2 regions of the Solibaculum intestinale genome follow, and region 2 is predicted to be linked to the other one. Evidence: a T-box and tRNA genes for the amino acid it is inferred to sense, from the RefSeq annotation. Region 2 holds a T-box; the other holds one or more tRNA genes.
The links. The T-box of region 2 lies ahead of pheS (phenylalanine--tRNA ligase subunit alpha). A T-box ahead of a tRNA ligase gene usually reads a tRNA of that ligase, here a tRNA-Phe.
Positions count from the first base shown of each region.

Region 1 (4,410 bases), on a different contig from region 2:
CGGGGCGGTGTGCGGGTGCGCGCGGTCTACCAGTACGACAAGGAGAGCCACTGCATCGACATTACTCAGATTCCACCCACCACGACCATTGAAGCGATCATCGACAAGGTGGTGGAGCTGGTCAAAAGCGCGAAGGTCCGGGAAGTGGCGGACATCCGGGACGAGACGGGCCTGGCGGGCCTGAAAATCACCATTGACTTAAAGCGGGGCGCGGATCCGGACAAGCTGATGCAGAAGCTCTACAAAATGACGCCCCTGGAGGATACCTTCTCGTGTAACTTCAACGTGCTCATCGGCGGAGTGCCCAAGGTGATGGGCATTAAGGAGCTTTTAAACGAATGGGTGAAATTCCGCAGCAGCTGCGTGCGCCGCCGGGTGTCCTTTGATCTAAAAAAAGCCCAGGACAAGCTGCATCTGCTCAAGGGCCTGTCCAAAATCCTGCTGGACATCGACAAAGCCATCCGCATCGTCCGGGAAACCGAAGAGGAAGCGGAGGTGGTACCGAATCTGATGATCGGGTTCGGCATCGACGAAATCCAGGCGGAATACGTAGCGGAAATCCGGCTTCGCCATCTAAACCGGGAATACATCCTCAAGCGCATGGAGGAAACCGAGAAGCTGGAGAAGGAAATCGAAGAGCTCACCGCTATTTTAGGCAGCGAACGCAAGGTAAAAGAGATCATCATCAAGGAACTGACCGCCATCGCTCAGAAATACGGCCAGCCCCGCCGGTCGGAAATCCTTTACGAGGTGAAGGATATGGAGATCGAGGAGGAGGTGCCCGATTACCCGGTCCACCTGTTCCTGACGAGGGAAGGGTACTTTAAGAAGGTCACCCCCCAGTCTCTTCGCATGAGTTCGGAGCATAAGCTCAAGGAGGGGGATGCGGTAGCCCAGGCAATGGAGGCTACCAACAATACCGACCTTTTGTTCTTTACCGACCAGTGTAAGGTCTATAAAGCCAAGGCTTCCGATTTTGACGACACCCGCATCAGCACGCTCGGCGACTATATTCCCGCAAAGCTGGGAATGGACGAGGGCGAGAACGTGATCTACTTGGTGGCCACCAAGGATTATGCGGGCTTCATGCTCTTTGTGTTCGAAAACGGCAAGGCTGCGAAGGTGTCCTTCGAGAAATACGCCACCAAGACCAACCGCAAGAAGCTGGTAAACGCCTATTCGGACAAGTCGCCTTTAGCTGGGATTCTCTATCTGCCCGAGGACCGGGAGGTACTCCTCAAGTCTTCCTCCCGCCGGATGCTCCTGGTGCACACGGGAGCCATTTCTCCCAAGGCCACCCGGGATACCATCGGCGTTTCGGTGATGACCCTGAAGAAAAACCACCGGATGGCGGCCGTAACCCCTTATAAGGATGGGATGCTCGCAAAGCCAGACCGGTACCGCACCAAGAATATCCCCGCTACCGGCGCCTTGCCCGCCCAGGAGGACATTGGAGAACAGTTGACCCTATCTTAACCGCCGGGCAGTGTGTATCAAAAAGAGCGCGTAGGGCCTGAATGGCCCTCCTACGCGCTCTTTTTCTTAATTTACGGTATTACACAGGAAAGCAGCCGGCGGAATTAGCCGCCGGCTGCTCTTGCGTTGAGAACAAGCAAACGCAATTGGTTTGTTCTCATTGCGGTAATAGTATGACCGGGGAAAAGAAGAAATATGCGGCGGCCGGTTCTTTTTTCATGCACAGAAAAAAGGGTTGCTTTTTGCATTTGCAGGTATATTTTTCTTTGTATGCGCATACCCTGAATCATGGGAACCAGCGGCAACGAAAAAGGCTTCCGTTTGTGTACGGCTTCTATCGAAGCGGGAAGCATACCAAACCGGTTTCCATTGGAATTTCTGCCGACAAAATGAGCGCTGACATACATGCAAATTTCTTGCCGAAAAATTTTGCATTGGGTGTTGACAATCCCCGCGACTTATAGTAATATATACAAGTCGCCGGTAAAACACCGGGAACACTTGGAAAAGGGAGCATAGCTCAGCTGGGAGAGCACTTGCCTTACAAGCAAGGGGTCACAGGTTCGAGCCCTGTTGTTCCCACCAAACAAATGGCCCGGTAGTTCAGCTGGTTAGAACGCTAGCCTGTCACGCTAGAGGTCGACGGTTCGAGCCCGTTCCGGGTCGCCATATTTGCCTCTGTAGCTCAGTCGGTAGAGCAGGGGACTGAAAATCCCCGTGTCGGTGGTTCGATTCCGCCCGGAGGCACCAGTTTGCGGACTTAGCTCATCTGGTAGAGCGCCACCTTGCCAAGGTGGAGGTAGCGAGTTCGAGCCTCGTAGTCCGCTCCAAATGAATGGACGCTTCTGGAATTCAAGATGTGGATGAGAAGCGTCCATTCCTATACGGCGCCATAGCCAAGTGGTAAGGCACGGGTCTGCAAAACCCTGATTCCCCAGTTCAAGTCTGGGTGGCGCCTCCAGTGAGATCCCCGGTACGCATCGCGTGCCGGGGATTTTTTCACGGCAAACGTAAAAATATTCCGGGTCTTTGCGCTGGGCCAGGGAAGTGGTATACTAGGAAGCAAGGCGACGAAACCGTCGTATGCAGAAAACAGAGACCGTAAAAACAGACAGGGACTATGGACGTATTTTATGAATGGAAGGGAAGGAACCAGTATGACGGTCCAGGAATGGCTGGGAGAACACAATCAATTGGGAATCGATATCTGGCAGAGCAAGTACTGCTACCGGCAGGAAAGCTTTGAAGAATGGCTTGACCGGGTCAGCGGCGGGGACGGGGAGGTGCGCGGCCTCATCGCGCAGAAGAAGTTCCTGTTTGGAGGGCGTATCCTCTCCAACCGCGGTTTATATAAGGACGGCGTCAAGGTGACCTACAGCAACTGCTATGTGCTCACCCCGCCCGAGGACAGTCTAGAATCCATCTTTGACTGCGCCAAAAAGCTTGCCCGCACCTTCAGTTTCGGCGGCGGCTGCGGCATTGATATTTCCGGCCTGGCCCCCCGGGGCGCTATGGTCAACAATACCGCGAAAGCTACCTCCGGCTCGGTCTCCTTTATGGACCTTTACTCCATGGTCACCGGCCTGATCGGGCAAAACGGCCGGCGGGGTGCGCTGATGATTTCCATTGACTGCGCCCATCCAGATTTGGAGGAATTCATCCATGTCAAGTCCGACTTAACCCGGGTGACCAAAGCCAACATTTCCGTGCGCATTTCCGACGCCTTTATGCAGGCGGTGAAGGAAGACGCGGATTTCACCCTGCATTTTACCCGTAAGGCCACCGGCGAAACCATCACGAAAACCGTGCGTGCCCGGAAAGTTTTCAACGAAATTGCCCGGATGAACTGGGACTTTGCAGAACCTGGTGCTCTGTTCTGGGACCGCATTTGCAGATGGAACCTGCTGAGCAATACCAAGGAATTCGTCTTTGCCGGCACAAATCCCTGCGCCGAGGAACCTCTTCCGGCCGGCGGCAGCTGTCTGCTTGGCAGCCTGAACTTGGCCGCCTTTGTCAAAGACAAGCAGTTCGACGAGGAAGCCTTCTGCCAGGCGGTGGCGGTTTCGGTCAAGGCGCTCAACGATGTGCTCGACGAGGGACTGCCGCTGCATCCGCTTGAGGAACAGAAGGACAGTGTCCGCAATTGGCGTCAGATCGGCCTTGGGGTCATGGGTATCGCGGATATGCTGATTGACCTGGAGCTTCCTTACGGTTCGCCTGAATCGGTGGAGCTGTGCGACCGGATCGGCCGTCTTATGAGCAACGCAGCCATGGCCGCCTCCGCCCTTCTTGCCAAAGAAGAAGGGGCGTACCCCAAATGCAACGTGGCGGAAATTATGCAAACTCCTTACTTTCAGGAAAACGCCGACGAGGAAACGGCACAGCTTGTCTCCCAGTACGGCCTGCGCAATTCTCAGCTTCTGACCATCGCTCCCACCGGCACCTTATCCACCATGCTGGGTATTTCCGGGGGAATTGAACCGGTCTTTGCCAATTATTATGAGCGAAAGACCGAGTCTCTGCACGGCAAGGACGTTTATTATAAGGTATATACCCCCATTGTGCAGCAGTACCGCACCGCCCATGGAATAGTGGATGACGAGGAGCTGCCCGCATGGTTCGTTACCGCCCAGACCATTGACTACCGGGATCGTATCGCTATGCAGGCGGTGTGGCAGCGTCACATTGATGCCTCCATCAGCTCTACGGTCAACGTGCCCAATTCCTTTACCGAGGAAGAAACTCAGGCCCTTTACCAGCTCGCCTGGGAAAAAGGGCTCAAGGGCGTCACCATCTTCCGGGACGGTTGCCGCCGCACCGGAATTTTGACGGTGGACGAGAAAAAAGCCGACCGGGAGCCCTCCGGCCTGCGCCGGGGCGAGATCGTCCAGGTCAGTAACAACGTAGTGGGCAAAAAGCGCAAGCTGATGACCG
Region 1 covers NZ_JBBMFD010000004.1:49,175-53,584, reverse strand. The annotation lists gene WMO26_RS03930 (DNA gyrase subunit A) at 1-1,476, shown strand, start outside; gene WMO26_RS03925 (hypothetical protein) at 1,581-1,883, opposite strand; tRNA gene WMO26_RS03920 (tRNA-Val) at 1,986-2,061, shown strand; tRNA gene WMO26_RS03915 (tRNA-Asp) at 2,069-2,145, shown strand; tRNA gene WMO26_RS03910 (tRNA-Phe) at 2,151-2,226, shown strand; tRNA gene WMO26_RS03905 (tRNA-Gly) at 2,231-2,306, shown strand; tRNA gene WMO26_RS03900 (tRNA-Cys) at 2,363-2,437, shown strand; gene WMO26_RS03895 (adenosylcobalamin-dependent ribonucleoside-diphosphate reductase) at 2,634-4,410, shown strand, end outside.
Region 1: it encodes a tRNA-Phe, which carries the amino acid that the T-box ahead of pheS (phenylalanine--tRNA ligase subunit alpha) is inferred to sense. The anticodon was not compared.

Region 2 (4,410 bases):
CTGTCACCTTTTTCATCAAATGCATCACCCTTGCGTTTCAATCTCGAGAAAGAGCGCGGGCAGCCGGGACAAGAGATCCGAAGGGAGCATGGCTTGTTCGGAGAGATCTTTAGCCGCCCGGTCTCCCGCTTTTCCATGCAGGTACACCCCGCACATGGCGGCTTTCTCCGGGGCCATTCCCTGAGCTAGGAAGGAAGCGATCATTCCGGCCAGAAGGTCCCCGCTCCCGCCTTTGGCCATACCGGGATTCCCGGTGGCGTTGACAAGGCAGCGCCCGTCCGGCAGGCCGATTACCGTTCCCGCTCCTTTGAGCACCAGCACCACGTCATGCTCCACGGCGAATTCCCGGGCACTCTCCAGCCGTCTCGACTGGATTTCCCCAATGGATTTGCCCGTCAGGCGGGCCATTTCACCGGGATGAGGGGTAAGCACCAAAGGCGCGCCGGCTCTTTTCCATATATCTATATGCTTGGCGGCGCAGTTTATACCGTCCGCGTCCAGGACGATAGGGGCGGTGCTGTGCAAAAGCAGGTCCTCTACGATTTTCTGAGTGTCCTCGTTGCAGCCCAAGCCGCAGCCGATCAGGCAGGCGGAAGCGGCGCGCAGGCGGCTGCGCAGCACCGGCGCGCCGCCGGCCGACAACGTTCCGCCTTCCGTTTGGGGTAAGGGACAGAGGACCGGTTCGGTCAGCCGGCCGGCCAGGATGGTACAAACGTCCTTGGGCGCCGCCAGGTACACAAGCCCCACTCCGCAGCGCAGGGCAGCGCTCACGCTTAAGAAAGCCGCCCCGGTCATCCCGGCGCTGCCCACCACGCACAGAAGCTTGCCGAAATCCCCTTTGTTGGTGTTTTGCCTGCGGGGGGAAAAGCAGCGGCGCACTGATTTTTCCGAAATCCCAGAGATTTGGCTTTCTTCCTGCTCAACGATGTCCTCCCCGATGCCCACCGGCGCGACCAGGATCCTGCCGCAGGCCTCTTTGGCCGGGTACACGGCATGCACCGGCTTTAAGGCGGAGAAGGATACGGTCAGATCGGCATGGATGCAAACCTTGGGGACAAAGCCGCTGTCGCTGTCAAGTCCGCTTGGCACGTCCAAGCTTACCACCGGGGCTTTGGCCTCATTGACGGCAAGGACGAGGCGGTCGTAAGGGGCGCGAAGCTCCCCGTGAAACCCGATGCCAAACATGGCGTCCACAATCAGCCCGGCCCGGGAAAGGAGCGCGGCACCTTCCTCCAAATCCTCTGTGACCGATACCGGCAGGTCTGTAAGCAGAGCGCGCATATGGGCGGCGTCCTCGGTTTTGGGAGGGCCGCCGGCCAACACCACCGACACCTTTGCCCCCTTCTGGCACAGGCGGCGGGCTGCCACAAAGCCGTCCCCGCCGTTATTGCCCTTGCCGCACAGGACTACCACCGGGCCGCCTGCTTTCGGATAGGCTTCCCAGATGAGTTCGGCGGCGGCCGTTCCGGCGTTCTCCATAAGCTGCCGGTAACCGGTTCCTTGCTTTACCGCCTTTGCTTCGATGTTTCGGGTGGCTTGTGCCGTTAAGATACGCATCTTTTTTCTCCCTTTCCAATGGTGCAAAAAACGCCCAGGGCAAAGCAATGGCTTTGTTTCCGGGCGTTTTTTCTGTTCTTATACCTGTCAAAACGTATGACTGCCTTGCCAAACCTCTATGCGATAGAAGACGGCCGTATACAGCGAGGGAAATGTTTTCTTACAGTCCTTCCCGGGAAATGTTCCGGTTGAGACAGGGCAGAATGGTTTTTCGGGTGCGCTCGTCCGGCTCGAACACCATCAGCACGTGGCCCATGGTGTCGTGGTTGAACACCGCATAATAAAGCCCGTTCCCTTCCTTTTTGGACGCGACCATCAGCCGGGTAGAAAAACGGCGGGAAGCAAATTTCTGCGCCGAATACCGGCCGAAATCCTCAAAATCCCGGCAACGGACGGTAACCACCCGCTTGCGCTTGCGCTGAGCAATGATCCGGTCCACGTCCAGCTCGCCGTTGGTAATGATGTACTCAAACTCAATGTTCTGGTTGGAAATCAAAACATAGCAGGCGTACACAATGCCGATGATAAACAAAAGCGCCATTTCCGGCATGCCCAGATACCACCAACTCAGATAGGTCAAAACGGCGGCCAATATAACCGCGCCCAAAAGGATCAGAACGATCACCGCAACGTCTTTGCCCTCTTTTTTCCGCTTAACCAGCTGTTCGATAAAAACGTCCATGAATATGTGGCACATCCTTTTTTTCAGGTTCAAAATCCGCCGCCTAGCGCCCGAATGATGCCGAAGCTTCGGAAATTATAGTATAGTATACCACAAAATCTGGATCATTTCAATCGCATTTCCAAACCGCTTGCATTTTTGAAACCGGCGTGGTATAGTAAGAAAAACGCAGTGAAGAAGAGAGTAAGCGCGCGTACACAAAAGCGGCAAAGAGAGGAATCGTCTGCGGCTGGAAGCGTTTCCCCGCCCGTATGAGCGCCGAAGTTCACTTCTGAGCGGCACAGCCGAGCGGTTTTCCCAGGTAGGCTGTGACGGTCCGGCGCCGTTAGAGGCCGCGTGAGTGTTTGCTTATGCAAAAATGAGGGTGGTACCGCGGAAGCTCGCTTTCGTCCCTTTCTTTCCAGAAGGGCGAAGAGCGGCTTTTTTATTTTATACGAGAGGTGATTCACAGATGAGGCAGCAGCTGGAAGACATCAAGAAGCGGGTGGAAGAAGAGCTTGCGAAAGCCGACGTTCCGCAGGAGCTGGAGAATCTTCGCATCCGCTTTTTGGGCAAAAAAGGAGAGCTTACCTCCATCTTAAAGCAAATGGGCAAGCTTTCCGCCGAGGAGCGTCCGGTCATCGGGCAGCTGGCAAACGAAATCAGGGGCCAGCTGGAAAAGGAGATCGAGGAGCGCGGGCAAAAGCTCAAGGCCATGGAGACCGAGCGGCGGCTAAAGGCAGAACGCATCGACGTGACCATGCCGGGCAAACGGCACGAACTGGGCTATAAGCATCCGTTGTCCATCGTGCTCGACGAGCTCAAGGAAATTTTCTTAGGAATGGGATTCGACGTGGTTCAGGGCCCGGAGGTGGAGAGCGATTATTATAACTTCGAAGCGCTCAACATTCCCAAGGACCATCCCGCTCGGGATACCCAGGATACCTTCTATATCAACGATAACATCCTTCTTCGCACCCAGACCTCTCCCGTGCAGATTCGCACCATGGAAAAGCAGAAGCCTCCCATCCGCATCATCGCCCCGGGCCGGGTATACCGTTCCGACGCGGTGGACGCCACCCACTCTCCCCTCTTTCATCAGATCGAGGGCCTAGTGGTGGACAAGGGGATTACCATGGCAGACCTGAAGGGAACGCTGGAGGTATTCGTCAAGCAGCTTTACGGAGAGGACGCGGTGGTGCGCTTTCGGCCCCATCACTTCCCGTTTACCGAGCCGTCGGCGGAGGTGGACGTGCAGTGCTTCCACTGCCATGGAGAGGGCTGCCGCCTGTGCAAGGGCGAAGGCTGGATTGAGATTTTAGGCTGCGGCATGGTGCACCCAAAGGTGCTCTCCATCTGCGGCATTGACCCAGAGGAGTATAGCGGCTTTGCCTTCGGTGTGGGGCTCGAGCGCATCGTCATGCGCCGGTTTAACATTGACGATCTGCGCCTGTTCTACGAAAACGATCTTCGGTTCTTGTCACAATTTTAGGAGGTGAACATCCATGCAGCTTTCGATGAGATGGCTTCATGATTTTGTAGAAGACATTCCGGTAGGAAACCGGGAATTCGCCGAGCGCCTGACCATGACCGGTTCAAAGGTGGAAGGCTGGGAGGAAGAAGGCAGCGAGCTGAAAAAAGTCGTGGTGGGAAAAATCTTGGAGATTACCCCCCATCCCAACGCCGACAAGCTTCAGGTCTGCCAGCTCGATGTGGGCAGCGGCACGCCGCTGCAGATCGTCACGGGAGCCAAAAACGTGGCGGTGGGAGATCTGGTGCCGGTGGCGCTGGACGGCTCTCATTTACACGGCGGAGTGAAAATCAAAAAAGGCAAGCTGCGGGGCGTGGAGTCAAACGGGATGCTCTGCTCGGTGGCGGAGCTGGGAATTACCACCCACGATTTCCCTTACGCCATTGAGGACGGCATCTTTATTTTGCAGGAGGACTGTCGCGTCGGCCAGGATATCCGGGAAGCGATCGGGTACAATGATACGGTGTTCGAGTTTGAGATCACTTCAAACCGGCCCGACTGCCTGTCGGTCATTGGCCTGGCAAGGGAGACGGCGGTGAGCTTTGACAAGCCTCTCAAGCTGCATACGCCGGCAGTCAAGGGCGGCCACGGGGACGTAAACGATCTGTTGAAGGTGCGGGTGGAAGCGCCTGACCTTTGCGCCCGGTACTGCGCGCGGGTG
Region 2 covers NZ_JBBMFD010000001.1:97,886-102,295, reverse strand. The annotation lists gene WMO26_RS00460 (hypothetical protein) at 1-16, opposite strand, end outside; gene WMO26_RS00455 (NAD(P)H-hydrate dehydratase) at 25-1,557, opposite strand; gene WMO26_RS00450 (DUF6106 family protein) at 1,718-2,239, opposite strand; T-box leader at 2,402-2,636, shown strand; gene pheS (phenylalanine--tRNA ligase subunit alpha) at 2,691-3,710, shown strand; gene pheT (phenylalanine--tRNA ligase subunit beta) at 3,724-4,410, shown strand, end outside.